DNA from 4 places in the Arthrobacter sp. Marseille-P9274 genome. Region 2 is predicted to be linked to each of the others. Evidence: predicted binding sites of a transcription regulator. Region 2 holds the regulator's gene; each other region holds the start of a gene.

Region 1 (4,669 bases), on a different contig from region 2:
GCCTGGCCGCCAAGGTCGCGGCCGATCCCGACGCGCTGCCGCACGCCGCCGCGTCGCTGCTCTCTGCCGTCGTCCTGGACGACGACACCGCGCGCAGCCTGCCGCTCCTGCCGAAGGACGGCACGGTCTTGAAAATCCCGACCGTGTGGGGCGCCCCGCTGCTCCTATCCCGCCCGGACGAGCCGTTCACTCCCGCCGAATCCGCCCGCGCCCACCGGCTCGCGGAACTGGCGGAAACCGTACAGCTTACCGGGCGGAGCCAGCGGGAGTGACCAACCCGACGGCCCGGGCGGTCAGCTCCACAGAGCGCAGCCGCTGCTCCACCGTCGGGGCCTGGTGCGCGACGATGAGCTCGTCCGCGTCGGCGTGCTTGGCGAAACCCTCAAGGTATTCGCGGACCGCATCGGGCGTCCCCACGGCCGTGTACTTGACCATCTGCTCCACGTGCTGGCCCTGCGGCGACTCAAGCACCATGTCCGCTTCCTCGTCGGTGAACTTCCGGCCGCGGCCGAACAGCAGCCCGACGCGGGCACGCCGGACCACCTGGAACTGCGCCTGCGCGTCCTCGTTGGAGTCGGCGGCGATCGCGTTCACGCCGGCGATCACATAGGGCTCGGCCAGCTGCTCCGACGGCTGGAATTCGCGGCGGTAGGCTGCCACGGCGTCGTTCAGCGCGGCCGGTGAGAAGTGCGAGGCGAACGAATAGGGCAGCCCGAGCGCGGCGGCCAGTTTGGCGCCGAACAGCGACGAGCCCAGGATGTAGAGAGGCACGTTGGTCCCCTTGCCCGGCGTCGCATCGACCCCGGGGATCCGCGAGTTGCCGGTCAGGTAGCCCTGCAGCTCCAGCACGTCCTGCGGGAAGGTCTCGGCGCTCATCGGGTCCCGCCGCATTGCGCGCATGGTCTGCTGGTCGCTGCCCGGCGCCCGGCCCAGGCCAAGGTCGATCCGCCCCGGGTGCAGGGTCTCCAGGGTGCCGAACTGCTCCGCGATGGGCAGCGGCGCGTGGTTGGGCAGCATGATGCCGCCGGCGCCCAGCCGGATCCTCTTGGTGTGCGCCGCCACGTGCGCGATCAGCACGCTGGTCGCCGAGGACGCGATGCTCGCCATGTTGTGGTGCTCGGCGTACCAGACCCGCCGGTAGCCCAGTTCCTCGGCAAGCTGCGCCAGCCTGACGCTGCCGTCCAGGCTTTCCCGCACCGTCTCGTCCTTGCCGATCGTTGCGAGGTCGAGGATGGAGAGGGGAACAGTCATGTCGCGGACCGGCCTTTCGTCGTCTTGTGTGGTGTCCGGACGCGGGAGCGGCGGACACTGGAGACAACGACGCCGGTGCCCCGGTTATTTCAGCCCGTCCCGGTGACGGGGCGTACGTACCGCTTTGCCGCCCGTCCTAGCTGGTTAAGCCCGGTGTCTGATGTGGGCCGGTTTCTGATGTCGGGTATAGGTGGTGTTATCACGTTTCTACCAAGGAGGCGTCGCCGGTTGCAGTGGCCCGTCGCCGAAGGGCCGGGTCCAGCCGTCGGTTGATTCGACCGGCGCCACTGCGGGAGGCGCCGCGGCAGTGCCCAATGGCGGAGACAGTTCCAAAGGCGGGCTCGAACCGTCACTCCCTCGTGCGGGGACAGCCGGTCGTTCGGCGCGTTTGAGGTCGGGCGGGAAGCGGTATCTGTTGCGTCGCGGGACTTGTGAGGGGTCGATGTAGGCGGGCGGGATGAACCACGGTATGCCGTCCATCGATTCGATGATCCAGTCTCCGGCGTGGACCAGGTGATGGTGGAAGGAGCAGAGGAGCACGCCGTTTGCGACGGAGGTGCGGCCTTTGTGCTTTTTCCAGTAGCGGATGTGGTGGGCTTCGGTCCAGTGGGCTGGCATGGTGCAGCCGGGGAAGGCGCAGCCCTTGTCGCGGGCGACGAGGGCGCGGCGCTGGGCGGGGGTGAAGAGGCGCTGGGCGCGTCCGATGTCGAGGACTTCGCCTTTGCCGCCGAACACGATGGGGATGAGGTCGGCGTCGCAGGCCATCTTGCGGACCGTGCGGGGTGTGATGAGTCCGGTGAAGACGGCCTGGCCGGTGGTGCCGGCTTCGGTTTTACTCATGAGGTCCTGGTAGTCGATGGTGACCATGACCTGCGGGCGGTGGCCCTCCGCTGGCGGGAAGCTTGTCCGTGGACAGCGCGATCTGGCAGGCTCCGACCAGACCCTGGAGCAGCAGTTGGGGCCGGGTGGGATTCGGCCAGCCCGGGGGCGGTCCGGCTTCTCCGGCGGGATCGGCTGCCGCTTCGCTTGCCTCCCCGGCGGCGCCGTCGGTGAGGTGGCCGGGGCTGCTGTCGGTGGCCTGGAGGTTGCCGGCTTCGGGTGAGAAGGTGGTTTGCAGGCGCGGGTTGGTTGCCGTGTTCATGGCGGTGATCAGGTGTTCGTACTGTTCATCCGTGGCTCGCACTTCGAAACGGTGCAGGCCCCAGCGCTTCCCTTTCACAAACACACCCTGCTGGGCGGTGAGCTGTTCGGTGCTGGGTTCGCGTCCGTCCGGGTCGATGGCAGCTTCCCAGCTCCGGGCGACGATGCGGAGCGTATCCAGGTCCGCCTCCGCCGCCTGCCGGGTCAGCTGTTCCTCCATGGCGGCCAGGTGGTCCGGGGCGGCTACCGGGCGGATGCGTTCGAGGGTGTCATGGATGAGGGTGGCGGCCGTGCCGCCGATCTCCGATGCCGCCAGCCCGGCTGCGAGGTGTTCGTACTTCGGCGGGGCCTCGCCGCCGGAGATGAGGGTGTGCGGCATGGTGCCGGCACCGACGCGGATGCGGCGGCGGGCTTCGGTCCGGCTGATCCGCAGCCGGGCCCGGAGGTAGTCCGCGGTGTCCCGGAATTCGGTCTTTGACTCCGGGTTGCCCGGGTCCCGGCCGAACAGGCTCGCTACGCCCTGCTGCTCGATGGCATGCGCGCCGGTGACCTGCAGTTGCTCGACGGTCCTGGAGAAGTCCTCGAAGAGTCCCACGCATTCGGCCAGCACCCCAGGGGTCTCAAGGGCCGCCGCCTCGCGGAAGACCGCGGCGAATTCCTGCAGTTGGTCGCGCATCGAAGCGAGGAAGCCGGTGACTTCCTCGGTCGCTTCGAATGCCGCTATTGCCATGCATTAACGCTATTGAATGCCTATCCGAAGTGCACCTGAAATTAGGCCATGTGTAGGGCAAGTGGGAATCACCAATCAGCCGGAAGCCACTTTCCAGAAGCGGGTGAGTGGCTTCCCGTTCGCTGAGCTTGGAACAGGCCATTTCCAGGCGGCGGGCATGGGCCCAGCATGCCGATCAGCCAGAGCCGGAAGCCCCAATAGGGCCTGCAGCGCGAGCCGCCGTACCCGCAGCCGGCGTTCGCGAGGGACTGCCTCAATGTGAGACTTCATAGGACTTGGTCAGCTAGATGGGCAGGCCGGCGTTCGCCTTCAGGTTCTTCATGACGATGGTCGACTGCAGCTTCTCCACGGCCGGCAGGTCCGTGAGCTCCTCGTCGTAGAACTTCTGGTAGGCCGCCAGGTCCGGCGCGACGACCTTGAGCTGGTAGTCGATGTCGCCGAAGAGCCGCAGGGCCTCGATGATGTGCGGATTGGCGCTGACCTTCGCCTCGAAGTCCGCGAGGGTGGCCCGGTCCACTTGGCGCAGGCTGACGAAAACGATCGCCTCGAAGCCGAGCCCCAGCGCCCCGGCGTCGAGGTCGGCCCGGTAGCCGCGAATGACGCCCTTGGACTCCAGCTCACGCAGCCGCCGGTGGCAGGGAGCCACCGTGAGGCCGATCTTCGATGCGAGCGCAGTAGCAGTCATTCGCCCGTCCTGCTGGAGCTCGCGCAAAATACTTCGATCAATTGCATCTACCACGCAAGAACCTTACCCTTCAGCCCGCATGTTGCGCGAAAACAGCAAGCACTTCCGCGAGCGTTTTCCCTACAGTTGGCTCGTCGCCAACTTCGAAGGAGTTCCCCCGTGGACCAGCAGCTGTACCTGGGCTTCGCCGCCGTCGCCATCACGCTGGCCTGCACCCCGGGAGCGGACTGGGCCTACTCCATCGCAGCGGGCCTGAACCAGCGCAGCTTCGCCCCGGCCATCGCCGGGCTCTGCAGCGGCTACGTGGTGCTCACGCTGCTCGTGACGGCCGGCGTGGCCGCCGTGATCGCCAGCGTGCCCGCCCTGCTGGGGTGGCTCACCGTCGCGGGCGCCGCCTACCTGCTCTGGCTGGGCTTCAGCACCGCACGTTCCTGGCGCGCGGCGGCGTTCTCGAGCATGGAGCAATCCGGGTCCTCGCGCCTGCGCAGCTTCTTCCGCGGCCTGGGCACCAGCAGCATCAACCCGAAGGGGCTGCTCCTGTTCCTCGCGCTCGTCCCCCAGTTCATCAACCCGGCGGCTGCGCTGCCTGCCCCGGTGCAGCTGGGCGTCCTCGGGCTGTCCTTCGTGCTGATGGCCGCCGTCGTCTACGCCATGGTGGCGCTGGCGGCAAAGAAACTGCTGCAGTCCCGGCCCGCCGCCGCCCGCGCCGTCACGCTGGCCAGCGGCCTCATCATGATCGTCCTCGGCGCAGCCCTGCTGTTCGAACAGGTCGCCCCGCTCATCGCCGACAGCCCGCTCCTGGCCGCCTCTTCGTTCTGACACAGCCGGGACTCCGGCAGGTGAAAGACTGCTGGGAGAACGAA
Region 2 (4,669 bases):
GGACATCGTCATGTCCACCGGCGCTGACACGGTGATTGTCGACGGCGAGCTGTCGCCCTCGCAGCGGCGTGGTCTTGAAGACATCGTCAAGGTCAAGGTCATTGACCGCACCGCCCTGATCCTCGATATCTTCGCGCAGCACGCCAAGAGCCGCGAGGGCAAGGCACAGGTCGAACTCGCCCAGCTGGAATACCTGCTGCCGCGCCTGCGTGGCTGGGGCGAAAGCATGTCCCGCCAGGCCGGCGGCCGCGTCGGCGCGGCCGGCGGCGGAATCGGTTCCCGTGGCCCCGGCGAAACCAAGATCGAGCTGGACCGGCGGCGCATCCGCACGCGCATGGCCAAACTGCGGCGCGAGATCGCCGGAATGAAGCCGGCGCGGGAGACCAAACGGGCCAACCGCAAGCGCAACGCCGTGCCATCGGTCGCGATCGTCGGCTACACCAACGCCGGCAAGTCCTCGCTGCTCAACCGGCTGACCAACGCCGGCGTCCTCGTGGAGAACGCGCTGTTCGCGACCCTCGACCCGACGGTCCGCAAGGCCGAAACCTCGGACGGGCTCGGCTACACGCTGGCGGACACCGTCGGTTTCGTCCGCTCGCTGCCCACGCAACTGGTGGAAGCGTTCCGGTCGACTCTTGAGGAAGCCGCCGACGCGGATTTGATCCTCCACGTGGTGGACGCATCCCATCCCGATCCGGAAGGCCAGATCGCAGCGGTCCGCGAGGTGCTGACGGAAGTGGATGCGCGCAAGATTCCCGAGATCATCGTGCTCAACAAGGCTGACGCAGCTGATCCGTTCGTCATCGAACGGCTTCGCCAGCGGGAACCGCGGCATGTCGTGGTGTCGGCCCGTACCGGGCAGGGCATCCCCGAACTGCTCCAGGCCATCAGCGACGGCATTCCCCGGCCCGCCGTCAAGCTCGACCTCCTGATTCCTTATGACAGGGGCGACGTCGTGAGCCGGCTGCACAGCCCGGACGCGGAGATCCTGTCGATGGACCATGGCGAAGAGGGCACCGAACTCGAAGTCATGGTCAGGGAGGGCCTGGCGGCCGAACTCGAGGCCTTCATCCGGCGTGGCTGAGGGACAGGCGGAGGCCCTGCGCCTGCTCGACGTCGCCGTGCAGGCGATGGGCGGGCAGGACCGCCAGGGCCAGCACGATATGGCCGGCCGGGTCGATGGGGCCTTCCGGCGGCGTGAACATCTCCTGGTCCAGGCGGGCACGGGAACGGGCAAGTCCCTTGCCTACCTGATTCCACTGATCGTGCATGCGCTGGAGAGCGAGAAGCCGGCGATCGTCGCGACGGCTACCCTCGCCCTGCAGTCCCAGATCGTCAAACGGGACCTGCCGCGGCTGCTGGAAGCCATCGCCGATGAGCTTCCGCGACCGATCGATGCCGCGTTGCTCAAGGGCCGGAACAACTACCTGTGCCTGCACAAGGTCGACGGCGGTTTCCCGGCGGACGATGCTCCGGAGGCGCTCTTCGACCTCGCCGATGAGACCGTCCCGCATCCGGCGCCGGCCCCCGGGCCGACCACCGCTCTGGGACAGGAAATCAAGCGGCTGCGGGCCTGGGCCGAGGAGACCGACACGGGGGACCGGGACGAGATTGTCCCTGGGGTCAGCGACCGGGCCTGGCGGCAGGTCTCCGTGAGCGCCATGGAGTGCCTCGGGGCCCAGCGGTGTCCGGTCGCGGCGGAATGCTTCAGTGAGCGCGCACGCATGCACGCGGCAGAGGCCGACGTGGTGATCACCAACCACGCGATGCTGGCCATCAACGCGTTCGAGGGGCTGGCCGTCCTGCCGGACTACGACTTCGTTGTTATTGACGAGGCCCATGAGTTGCAGGATCGCGTGACGGGGGCGGTCTCCGGACAACTCTCGGCCGCCATGATCACCGCCGCCGCCTCCAGTGCCCGCAAGCACACGGCAATCAGCGTCGATGCGCTGAACGCTGCCGCCAAGAGCTTCGAAGCGGCATTCGATTCGGTTCCGTCCGGACTCATGGCGGCCGGATTGCGGCCCGAGCAGGAACTGGCGTTGACCCAGCTGCGGGAGGCGGCTCGAACGGCACTGTCCGACTCCAAGCCCGATGGCTCGGGCGCGGCGGACGGCGGCAGGCAGATGGCAAGGTCACGGCTGGCGGCCATCCTGGAGCTGTGCGACCGGGTAGTGTCCACCGCCCACAGCCGGGAGGTCCTATGGATAACCCGTCCCAGCAGCTTCACAGCGGGCAGCGGTTACGGACCTCCGGACGAGACCCTGCCGCCGATGCTGAACGTGGCGCCGCTGTCGGTGGCTTCCCGGCTTCGCGAGGGGCTTTTCGAGGGCCACACCGTCGTCCTCACGTCCGCGACCCTCGCCATCGGCAACGCCTTCGACGCCGTCGCCGGCTCGCTGGGCCTGCTGGGCGAAGGAGCGCCGAAGTACAGCAGCGCCGATGTCGGGAGCCCGTTCGACTACCCGAAGCAGGGCGTGCTCTATGTGGCCTCCCACCTGCCAAAGCCAGGCCGGGGGACAAGCCCCGAGCAGTTGGACGAGCTCGAAGCGTTGCTTCGCGCCTCCAATGGAGGTGCCCTCGGACTGTTCTCGTCGCGGCGGGCCGCCGAGGATGCCGCCGCGGAGATGCGCAAGCGGCTGCCCTTCACGATCCTTTGCCAGGGCGAGTCGTCGATGGCGGCGCTGGTCCGGCAATTCTCGAGCGAACCGAATACCTGCCTGTTCGGGACGATGACGCTGTGGCAGGGGGTCGACGTGCCGGGAGAGGCCTGCCGCCTGGTGGTCATCGACAGGATTCCCTTCCCCCGGCCGGACGATCCGCTCATGACCGCCCGCACGCGGGCAGTGTCGCAGGCGGGCGGGAACGGTTTCATGACCATTTCGGCCACGCACGCCGCGGTACGGCTTGCCCAAGGTGCCGGACGGCTTATCCGTGCCGCGGGGGACCGGGGCATGGTGGCCGTGCTCGATTCGAGACTGGCCAATGCCCGGTATGGGGGCTTCCTCAGGGCGGCGCTGCCGCCGTTCTGGTCGACGAAGGACCGGGCGACGGCGCTCCAGATCCTGCAGCGCCTGGCGGGCTGAGGGCCCGCCGGGCGGCGGCTACAGGGCGCGCATCACCGAAACGACCTTGCCCATGATCGTCGCGCCGTCGCCGAGGATCGGTTCATACTGGGTGTTCTGCGGCAGCAGCCAGGTGTGGCCATCCCGCTGCCGGAAAGTCTTGACGGTAGCCTCGTCGTCCAGCAGCGCGGCGACGATTTCGCCGTTGACGGCGCTCGGCTGCCGGCGGACGACGACCCAGTCTCCGTCGCAGATGGCGGCATCGATCATGGAATCGCCGGAGACCTTGAGCATGAAGAGCTCGCCGTGCCCGACGAGCTGCCGGGGGAGGGGCATGACGTCCTCGACCACTTGGTCCGCCAGGATGGGCCCGCCCGCGGCGATCCTGCCGACCAGCGGAACGATCGCCGTATCGGAAGCCGTGGCCAGTTCCGATACCGACAGGCCGCCGATGCTGCGGAGTTTCTCCGGCTCGGCCATGCCTTCGATCTCCACCGCCCCTTTCTCGAGCGTCAGCGGCGTCAGGACCTCCATGGCCCTCGGCCGCTTGGGATCGCGGCGGATATAGCCGAGCTTCTCCAGCTGCGAGAGCTGATGCGTGACGCTGGAGAGGCTGGCGAGCCCGACGGTGTCACCGATCTCGCGCATCGACGGCGGGTAGCCCTTGGCGCTGATGGAACGCTGGATGCTTTCGAGGATCTTCTTCTGGCGGGGCGTCAGGCTCTTGGGGGACGCGGCCGCGCGCTTGCGTGCGGTTCCCGTGCCGTCGGCACCTGAAGTAGCTGCAATCTTCCTCGACATGAACTGGCCCCGGTTCTCTATCCGGCCACCCCGGGCTAGCCAGGGGTGGCCGGTCCAATGTTGTCAGTGGCAGCTGATGGACTCAGGCATGGCCGCCATTTCTTCAAGCCTAGGGCAGCCCTACTACGATCTCAAACATTTATTCGATCGAGTCTCGACAACATTCGATCACAAGTGCTACAAATGGAAACCGACAGTTCGAATATGCGTTCGAAACCAAGATGCATATGCACGCGGAACGGGAAGGTACCCTCATGTCTGTTCAGCTCGCCCCGCACGTCGCCCCGCAGGCTTTGCCCGGCTCGACGCCCGCGCTGCGGCTCACCCGCCGCGGCCGCCTGGTGCTCATCGGGTTGCCCCTGATGCTTGGCGTCGCAGTCCTGCTGACCCTGATCGGCTTCTTTACGGCGCCGGCCCTGGCCAGCTCGGGGCCTGACCTTGGCCCCGGCCGCACCGTGTCGGTCGCCGTCGCGCCCGGCCAGACGCTGTGGGATGTGGCCGTGCTGGCAGCGCCGGACCGCCACCCGCACGATGTCATTGCCGAGATCCAGCAGCTGAACAATCTGCCGAATTCCGTCGTTCGTGCCGGACAGCGGCTGTTCGTCCCGCTGGGGGACTAGCAGCTGTAATAAGAGCCGCTCCGGCAGGCCCGATTCCTGCCCCGGGCCCGCCGGAGCCTAAGCTGGTCAGGTGAACGACCAGCTGGATCTACTCAACCGACTGCCCCTGCGCAACAACCTGCGCGGGCTGACACCGTACGGAGCTCCGCAACTCGACGTACCCGTGCTTCTCAACGTCAACGA
Region 3 (4,669 bases), 540 kb from region 2:
TCGCTGGGGAACATCTGGCGCAGGCCGGGGGCCAGTCCGAAGTACCGGATTTCAGACGCAGTCACCGCTTCGGCGAGGCCGGCGATCCGGTGGTCTTCGCGGTTCAGTACGACCGCTTCGGTCGTCGCCTCGGCGATCTTGCGGAGGAAACCCGCCGTCGTTTCGATTTCGCCGAACCGGTCCAGCTGATCGCGCATCACGTTGAGGAGCAGGCTGTAGCGCGGCGGGACAAGCTTCACGAAGTGGACGGCGTGGGCCTCGTCGAGTTCCAGCACGGCGATATCCGCGCCGAGCTTGCCCGCGGGGTTCGATTCGCCCAGCACGGCGGCGACGACGCCGCGAGTGAAATTGCTGCCGGTGCGGTTGGTGAAGACCTTCAGCCCCTGGCCCTGCAGCAGCTCGACGACCATCTTCGTCGTCGTCGTTTTGCCGTTGGTCCCGCTGATCACCACGACCCCGTGCGGCAGCCTGCCCAGGGTGCGGGGCAGGAAGTCCGGGTCGATCTTTTCGGCGATCAGGCCGGGGAGGGCGGAACCACCTCCACGTAGCTTCGCCACCACCCGGACGGTCTTTCCGACAACGGTCGCTAGGAGGTGTCGCATGACTAGAAACTATACAAGCTCCCGCCGGCGGGACCGGCTAAGGGCAGCCGCAGGCGCGGTGCACTGCCGCCGGTTCGCCTGCGGGTGCACGGGGAGGATAATGTTTTTTTCCTGGCCGGATCCCGGCCGTTGCCCCGTTGACACTGGAAAAGGAAACCCTGCGTGGTCAAAATCGGCGTGCTCGCCCTCCAAGGAGACGTCCGCGAACATCTAGCTGCCTTGGTCCACAGCGGCGTCGAGGCGGCCACCGTGCGACGCCCTGCGGAACTGGACGCCGTGGACGGGCTTGTCATTCCCGGCGGCGAGTCGACCACGATCGACAAGCTCACCCGGATCTTCGAGCTGGCCGAACCGCTGAAGGAGCGGATTGCCGCGGGCATGCCCGTCTACGGATCGTGCGCCGGGATGATCATGCTGGCCGATGAAATCGCCGACCCGGCCACGGACCGGCAGGGAAATCCGCAGCAAACGCTCGGCGGGCTGGATATTACCGTTCGCCGTAATGCTTTCGGCCGCCAGCGCGAGTCGTTCGAGACGGATTTGGCCTTCTGCGGGCTCGAGTTCAGCGCGGCTGTGCCGGGGACCGAACCGGAGCCCGTCCACGCCGTCTTCATCCGTGCCCCGTGGGTCGAACGGGTCGGCGAGGGCGTAGAGGTGCTGGCCCAAGTCCTGCCGGAAGAGGCGTCGCACACAGGAACCCTGCACGGGACAGCTAGAATTGTCGCAGTGCGTTCGCGGCACCTGCTGGCGACATCCTTCCACCCGGAAGTAACGGGGGAGCGCCGGATCCACGAACTTTTTATCAGAATCGTTAGAGGAGAAGCGTAAGCATGTCGGGACACTCCAAATGGGCGACGACCAAGCACAAGAAGGCCGTCATCGATGCCCGCCGCGCCAAGTCCTTCGCCAAGCTGATCAAGAACATCGAAGTCGCCGCCCGTGCCGGCGGCGCCGACATGTCCGGCAATCCCGCCCTTGAACTGGCAGTCCAGAAGGCCAAGAAGACGTCGGTCCCGAACGACAACATCGACCGGGCGGTCAAGCGCGGCGCCGGCCTGACCGGCGAGGCCGTGGACTACCAGGAGATTATCTACGAAGCCCGCGGCCCGCAGGGTTCCGCCCTGCTCATTGAGTGCCTGACGGACAACAAGAACCGTGCTGCTTCCGAGGTCCGCCTAGCGATCACCCGCAACGGCGGCACCGTGGCGGATCCGGGCTCGGTGAGCTACATGTTCAGCCGCAAGGGCGTCGTGAACCTGCCGAAGAGCGACCTGGGCGAGGACGATGTCCTGATGGCGGTCCTGGACGCGGGGGCCGAGGAGGTCAAGGAATCCGGCGGCAGCTTCGAGGTCCATAGCGAGCCCACGGACCTGCGTGCCGTGGTGGCCGCCCTTGAGGAAGCCGGCATCGAGTACGAGACCGACGAGATCGAGTTCGTCCCCTCCATGGAGGTCGACCTGGAACTGGACGCGGCGCGGAAGTTCATGAAGCTCGTCGACGCGCTGGAAGACCTGGACGACGTCCAGAACGTGTACTCCAATGCCGAACTGTCCGACGAGGTCATGGCCGCACTGGATTCCGAAGACTGAGCCGGGCCAAGACCGGATGACCCTGCGTGTCCTGGGTATCGACCCCGGCCTCACGCGCTGCGGTTTCGGCGTCGTCGACGTCGAGCCGAACCGGCGCGCCACGCTGGCCGGAGTCACCGTCGTCGGCACCTCCGCCGATGTGCCGCTCGAGCAGCGCCTGCTGGCCATCGCGACGGCCATCGACGAATGGCTGGACCGCTACACGCCTGACGTCTTGGCCGTGGAGCGCGTCTTCAGCCAGCTCAACGTCAGCACCGTGATGGGTACCGCCCAGGCATCGGGCATCGTGATTACGGCCGCGGCGCGCCGGGGCATCACGGTCGCACACCACACGCCCACCGAGGTCAAGGCCGCCGTTACGGGTAATGGACAGGCGGACAAGGCGGCGGTGACCAAAATGGTGACGCGCATCCTCCGGTTGGACACGCCGCCGCGCCCGGCGGACGCGGCGGATGCCTTGGCGCTGGCCATTACCCACGCCTGGCGGGGGAGTGCGACGACGGCGTCTGCCGCGGCAGGGGGGCGTTCCCTAACACCGGCCCAGCGCGCCTGGGCAGAGGCGCAGTCCCGGGCCCAGCGCAAGAAGTGGTGAGCCGGCCACCGGCTCCCGGTGTCCGCCCGGCGCGGCAATCGGGCTGAATGTCCCCGGCAACGCGTAGGCTGTTCGTAAATATGTTCGGAGAAACGGCGCCGTTGGAGGCGGCCGGTTTCCAGCCCTGCGGTTATGGAGTCACTAAATGATCAGCTCGCTTCGCGGCGTTGTCAGCCATGTCGGCCTGAACTCTGCCGTCGTCGACGTGAACGGATTCGGCATGCTGGTCCAGGCGACCCCGCAGACCCTGGCCACCCTGCACGTCGGACGCGAAGCCGAACTGGCGACCCTGATGATCGTTCGCGAGGACTCGATGACGCTCTATGCCTTCGAGGATGCCGTGCAGCGTGAGGTGTTCGAAACCCTGATCTCCGTCAGCGGGGTCGGTCCCCGGCTTGGCCTGGCGGCCCTGGCCGTGCATCCTCCGGAGGCGCTGCGGCAGGCCGTCGCGGACGGGGACAGCAAGGCCATCAGTAAGGTTCCGGGCATCGGTCCGAAGCTGGCCGGCCGGATCGTCCTGGAACTGGCCGGCAAACTCGTGCCCGTGGAAGGGCCGGCGGCGCCAGCGGAGCCGGCCTGGCAGGACCAGGTGCTGCAGGCGCTGACCGGCCTCGGCTGGTCGGAAAAGGACGCGGTCGCCGCGCTGGACCGGACGGCCGAGGAGAATCCGGACGTTGCAGCCGGATCGGATGTGGGCCAGATGCTGCGGCTGACCCTGCGGAGTATGGGACAGGATAACGGCCGGCCCGGCGGCGGCCGGCGGGCCGCGGCGGGTGCCCGCTGATGGCCGCGGAACCCGAAGGCACGTCCATCGTCTCGGCGGCGGGCGAAGCCGAGGAACGCGCGATCGAGTCGGCGCTCCGGCCCAAGAACCTGGCGGACTTCGTCGGCCAGGCGCGGGTACGCCGGCAGTTGTCGCTGGTCCTCGAGGCGTCCAGGATCCGGGAGCGTACGGCGGACCACGTTCTGCTCTCCGGGCCGCCCGGCCTGGGCAAGACGACGCTCGCCATGATCATCGCTGCAGAAATGAACGCCCCCCTTCGCATCAGCTCCGGCCCGGCCATCCAGCATGCGGGGGATCTGGCGGCCATCCTTTCCTCGCTCACCGAAGGCGAGATCTTGTTCCTCGACGAGATCCACCGGATGTCCCGTCCGGCCGAGGAAATGCTGTACATGGCCATGGAGGACTTCCGGGTGGACATCGTGGTGGGCAAGGGGCCGGGCGCCACCGCCATTCCCCTGGACCTGCCGCCGTTTACCCTGGTCGGTGCCACGACACGGGCGGGCCTGTTGCCCGGTCCGCTGCGGGACCGGTTCGGGTTCACCGGGCACCTGGAGTTCTATTCGACGCAGGAACTGGAACTGGTGCTCCGGCGTTCGGCCATGCTGCTGGACCTGAAGATCAGTTCCGCCGGCTTCGCCGAAATCGCCGGCCGGTCGCGGGGCACGCCGCGTATCGCTAACCGCCTGCTCCGCCGGGTACGGGACTGGGCCTTGGTCCACGGCATTGAAGAAATCGACGCAAGGTCTGCTGCCGCCGCGCTGGACATGTATGAAGTGGACGAACGCGGACTGGACCGTTTGGACCGCGAGGTCCTCACCGCCCTGATTACGAAGTTCGGAGGGGGCCCGGTGGGCCTTTCCACCCTGGCCATCGCCGTGGGGGAGGAAACCGAAACGGTGGAGACCGTGGCCGAGCCGTACCTTGTGCGCGAAGGGCTCCTTGGCCGGACGCCGCGCGGGCGGATCGCCACGCCGGCCGCTTGGGAACACCTCGGCTTGGAGATGCCGCCCTCCGCCGTCGGTGCTCCGGACCTGCTGTCGGTCCTCGAGGAAGAGGAGCGCGGCTTCTCCGATAGCGGATCGTGACTTTACCGCCGGACTGC
Region 4 (4,669 bases), 550 kb from region 2:
GGCCACCAGATCCATGGTGGCCCCGGAGTCAAAGGCACCCGGTCCGTTCAGGCCGCTCATCGCGTTCCAGCCGCTGGAACCCAGGAGCTTGCGGGTCCCGAACTTGCCGGCCCCGTTGCCGGGGTAGAGCCACAGCCGGCCGCTCGAGTCGCGGGCCACCAAGTCCGTAGTGCTGCCGGCGTCGAAGGTCCCGACGCCTGCCAGCTGGCTCATGGCGTTCCAGCCGCTGGCTCCGGCGACGATCCGCGTGCCGAACCGGCCGGACCCGTTGCCCGGGTAGAGCCAGAGGGCGCCGGCACTGTCGCGGGCGAGCAGGTCGACCCGTGTGTCGCCGTTGAAATCGCCGGGTGCCACGAGGGAACTCATGGAATTCCAGCCGGTGCCGATCTGCTGGCGGGCCAGGAGGCCGCTGGACCCGTTGCCCGGGTAGAGCCAGAGGACGCCGTCGGTGGTCCGGGCGATGATGTCGGAGTCGCCGTCGCCGTTGAAGTCGCCGGGCATCGTGATGGCGCTCATCGCGTTCCAGCCGCTGCTGCCGATGTTGATGCGGGTGCCGAGACGTCCGGAGCCGTTTCCGGGGTAGAGCCAGAGCTTGCCGTCGCTGCTGCGGCTGACCAGGTCCGGGTTGCCGTCGCCGTTCATGTCCTTCTGCTCGTCGGGCGTCGCCGAGGCCGGGGCCCCTGAGCCGATTCGCCAGACATAGGAGGCCGGTGTGCTGACATTGCCGGCGGTGTCCGTCGACCTCACGTTGAAGGTGTAGATCCCAGTGTCCTGGGCGTCGTAAGTCATGCCGGTAGCGCAGTTCCCCCAAGCGGAGTTGGTGGGCAGGAGCTGGCATTCGAAGGTGGCGCCGGCCTCGGAACTCGAGAAGTTGAAGGTCGGCGTGGTGTCCAGTGTCGGGTTCGATGGGCGGGTGCCCATAGTGATAGGTGCCGCGGTCGTGTCCACGGTGATGGCCAGTCCTCCGGATGCCAGGAACTGCGGAGCAGCAGGATCCGCCGGGAACGCCGGATTGGTGGTGCGGGCGGTGATGGTCCGCCTTCCCGGAGCAAGCGCCGTGGTCGTGACGACGCTGTAGGTGCCGCCGGTAGCCACGGCCGAACCGGCAGGGACGCCGTCGACCAGCACTTCCACGGTGCTGCCGTCGGCTGCCGAGCCGGTGAAGGTCGGGGTCGTGGCACTGGTGATGTTGTCCGTGGAGGAGCGTCCGGTGTCGCTGGCTACGGCCAGGTCCGGCATGGCCGGCGCGCCGTCGGTGGTATCGGAAATGACGCCCTGGACCGCGAAGGTGCTGACGGTCAGGGTATTGACTCCGGTGCCGCCGGCGTTGGGTCCGTCGACCCGCACGAAGTTGTTGCCGGAGGGTGCCCCGGTGACGGCGGTGGCAACGGTCGGGTTGCCGATTGTGCCGGCGGGAGGATTGACCTGGCGCAGGAAGGTTGCCGTGGTGCCCACGCCGTAGTTGCCGAGGAACGCCCTGCCGACGCCGTCCCAGTCGCAGGCGGGACCGGGCGCACAGAGGCCGGCGTCGATAGTTTCGTTGATGACGCCTTCGGCGTCCGCGGCGAACGTGTGGACCCCGTACGGGTGGGTGATGGCATACGACGCGTTTGGGGTCAGGTTTTCGAGCCGGAACCGCAGGCGGGAGAAACCGATCTGTTCCCCGGGCACGACGGCGTCGTTAGCGTGGGCGCCTTCGAGGGCGGCCTCGTAGAGTCCCAGGTTGCCCCCGCTGGCTTCGGCCACGTACCAGAAGGCCTCGTCCGGGAAATTGTCGGGGTAGGACGCCGGCCCTGCATTGGGCGGCGTAGCGAGGCAGCCGAGTTCCGCGGTGTAGCAGAACTGGAGCCTGACGGTGCCGTCGGAATACCACAATGGGTAGCCGTTGGCCGGATCAACGGGGCCGGCTCCGGGGAGCTCGGCGTGCGCCGGCGCTATCGATAGCGGGGCGAATGCAACGGCGAGAAGCGCGGCTGCGGTGATGGTGGTGGCGATTTTTTTCTTGGCTGGATTGCGGTGCGGTGCTGCCCTGTGTGCGAGTGGCATGGTCTTGCTCCTTTGAGGCGGTGTCCTCGGGCACCAAACGGCTGGTAGGCCAGTTGCGCAGGATGCGCTGCTGCAACTGTGGGCCCCGGTTATTGGATAAATCTTGGAGAGGACGGACGGCCCTGCGATTTTGTCAGAGCGGGCGCCTAGGCTGACTCTTGGATTCGAATACATATTCGATTAGAATGAAAGGGTCAAGCTTTTCGGCAGGCGTGTTGGCAGGAGCGCGCAGCCAAAGGTTTAGGCCCGTAATTCCAGAGGAAGGTGACTGGAACATGGGTGTTTTCAGCGAAACGATCGAAGTTGTTTGTTCTCCTGCCGGCCAGCCGATCAGGCTGGTGTGGCAGCACAGGACATGGCATGTCGCAGCGGACCCGGTGCGCTGGTACGAACGCCGCAAATGGTGGGCGGAGGAGCTGCGCGCCGAGCGCGGCAGGGGAGCCGGGCTGGTGGACTACGAGATCTGGCGGGTCCAAGCCAGGCTGAACAGCCGCTCGGCGTTGCGCACCTTCGATTTGTCACACCATGCCGACAGCGCGCGCTGGCGCATGATCCGCGTCCACGATGCCGTCCAGCGCCTGAGCGCCTAGCCATTGGCGGCCAGGCGGCGGCTCCATACCCCCCCGGATAGAAAATGAGCTTTACCCATCTGCATGTTTCATCCGCTTTCAGCGCACACTACGGGGTGTCCTGGCCGGATGAACTTGTCGCGGCGGCGGCAGGGGACGGGGCCGATGCCTTGGCCTGCACCGATCGGGACGGCCTGTACGGCACGGTCAAGCATGTCAGGGCCTGCCTCGCGGCCGGCCTGGATCCGGTTGTGGGGGCCGACCTTGCCGTCAGCGACGGTAAGGTCGGCAGCTCAGGACGGGTGGTCGTCCTGGCCCACGGACGAAACGGCGGCGCGGGCTACCACGCGTTGTGCCGGGTGGTTTCCGACGCCCACGAAGGGACCGCGGCCGGGAGGGGGAGCAAGCGGGGTCACGGACCGGCGGTGGAGATCGGACAGTTGGCCCGGCGCGCCGCCGGACCCGAGGGCGACTCCGGCCCGGTCCTGACCGTATTGCTGGGCCCCTATTCCGACGTAGGACAGGCGCTGAGGAACCGCAGCTACGCACAGGCCAGGGCGCTCGCAGAGCGGTGGCGCAGCCTGATGCCGCCAGGTGCGCTGGTCGTGGAAGCAGCCAGCCATTTAAGCACTCCCGGAGGCAACCTCAGCACGGCCCACGCGGTGCGGCTGTTCAAGCTCGCGGATGAGCTGAAGCTGCCTTCCGTGCTCACCAACGCGGTGCGGTACTGCCGGGAGGACGATGCCGCGACCGCGGACGTGCTGGATGCCGTGCGCGCCCTGACGGCGTTGTCCAAACTGCCGGACCTGCAGCCCAACGGCCAGGGCTGGCTAAAGAGCGGGAAGCAGATGAAGGCCCTGGCCCGGGAGATAGCGCGCGAAGCCGGTGCCGGGGCGGCGGGTGCCCGCAGGCTGCTGGCCACGACCGCCGCGGTAACGGACAGGTGCCGGATGGATCCGGTCGGGGACATGGGATACAAGCGGCCCGTCGTTCCGGAAGCTTCCGTCATCGGTATTACCCGGGAACCGGCGGCGGAACTGGTCCAGCGTTGCGAGGACGGCATCGGGCGGCGCTTCCCCGGGATCGGCGGCACGGCAGAGCGCAGGCTCAGGGACCGGCTCAGCCACGAGCTAAGCATCATCACCAGGCTCGGGTTCGCCCCGTACTTCCTGACGGTGGCCGAGGTGTCGAAAATGATCACCGGCATGGGCGTGCGGGCGGCGGCCCGCGGATCCGGCGCCTCAAGCCTGGTGAATTACCTGCTCAACATCAGCCACGTCAATCCGCTGGACCATGGACTGATCTTCGAACGGTTCCTCTCCCGGGACCGGTCCACGCTGCCGGACATCGACATCGACGTCGAAAGCGCCGAACGGCATAGGGTCTACCAGCAGATCTTCGACCGCTTCGGCGCGAAACGGGTCACGCTGATGAGCATGCAGAACGGTTACCGGGCACGTGGCGCCGTCCGGGACGCCGGACTTGCCCTGGGCATGGAGGAAGGGGAGATCGACGGGATCGCCAAACAGCTGTGGCGCTTCTCGGCACGGAATTTCCGTGAGGCGATGGAAGAGAAGCCCGAGCTGCGCGGGTTCTCCGCGCAGGTGGAACAGAACCGGCAGCTGGATTTGCTGGTGGACGTGACCGAACGGCTGGACCGGTTGCCGCGGCATATTTCGATGCATCCGTGCGGCGTGATCCTCGGTGACGAAACCCTGCTGGACCGTACCCCGGTTCAGCCCAGCGGACTGGGGCTGCCAATGAGCCAGTTCGATAAACATGACATGGATCCCATGGGCATGCTGAAGCTGGACGTGCTGGGGGTGCGGATGCAGTCCTCCATGGCCTACGCCCTGGAAGAGATTGCCAGGATCCATCCGGACAAGGCTGCCGTGGCCGCGGCGGGCCGGCACCCCGGATCCCTCGGCGGCGGCCCGGACTACATCGATGACCACGGGCGGATCGACCTGGAAGCCGTTCCGCTCGACGACGAACCGACCTACGAACTGATCCGCAGCACCTATACCCTCGGCTGCTTCCAGATCGAATCCCCG

Evidence for each region. Region 2 encodes LexA, which represses DNA repair genes until DNA is damaged. Its sites were predicted from a motif close to TCGAACANNTGTTCGA; they were not measured.
Region 1: a site for LexA is predicted at 3,134-3,149, ahead of OC550_RS14990 (13E12 repeat family protein). Genes of this name have one in related genera too.
Region 3: a site for LexA is predicted at 2,856-2,871, ahead of ruvA (Holliday junction branch migration protein RuvA). Genes of this name have one in related genera too.
Region 4: a site for LexA is predicted at 2,211-2,226, ahead of OC550_RS07320 (DUF6504 family protein). Genes of this name have one in related genera too.

Annotation. Positions count from the first base shown of each region.
Region 1 is NZ_CAMPOV010000002.1:389,862-394,530, forward strand. Features, by position in the region: gene OC550_RS14975 (amino acid-binding protein) at 1-272, shown strand, start outside; gene OC550_RS14980 (LLM class flavin-dependent oxidoreductase) at 247-1,251, opposite strand; gene OC550_RS14985 (HNH endonuclease signature motif containing protein) at 1,459-2,118, opposite strand; gene OC550_RS14990 (13E12 repeat family protein) at 2,084-3,121, opposite strand; gene OC550_RS14995 (Lrp/AsnC family transcriptional regulator) at 3,405-3,860, opposite strand; gene OC550_RS15000 (LysE family translocator) at 3,966-4,625, shown strand.
Region 2 is NZ_CAMPOV010000001.1:1,057,795-1,062,463, forward strand. Features, by position in the region: gene hflX (GTPase HflX) at 1-1,084, shown strand, start outside; gene OC550_RS04810 (ATP-dependent DNA helicase) at 1,131-3,086, shown strand; gene lexA (transcriptional repressor LexA) at 3,105-3,866, opposite strand; gene OC550_RS04820 (LysM peptidoglycan-binding domain-containing protein) at 4,121-4,486, shown strand; gene OC550_RS04825 (histidinol-phosphate transaminase) at 4,557-4,669, shown strand, end outside.
Region 3 is NZ_CAMPOV010000001.1:1,595,364-1,600,032, reverse strand. Features, by position in the region: gene OC550_RS07265 (Mur ligase family protein) at 1-602, opposite strand, end outside; gene pdxT (pyridoxal 5'-phosphate synthase glutaminase subunit PdxT) at 765-1,430, shown strand; gene OC550_RS07255 (YebC/PmpR family DNA-binding transcriptional regulator) at 1,433-2,191, shown strand; gene ruvC (crossover junction endodeoxyribonuclease RuvC) at 2,208-2,783, shown strand; gene ruvA (Holliday junction branch migration protein RuvA) at 2,929-3,567, shown strand; gene ruvB (Holliday junction branch migration DNA helicase RuvB) at 3,567-4,652, shown strand.
Region 4 is NZ_CAMPOV010000001.1:1,610,308-1,614,976, reverse strand. Features, by position in the region: gene OC550_RS07325 (VCBS repeat-containing protein) at 1-2,046, opposite strand, end outside; gene OC550_RS07320 (DUF6504 family protein) at 2,322-2,636, shown strand; gene OC550_RS07315 (DNA polymerase III subunit alpha) at 2,681-4,669, shown strand, end outside.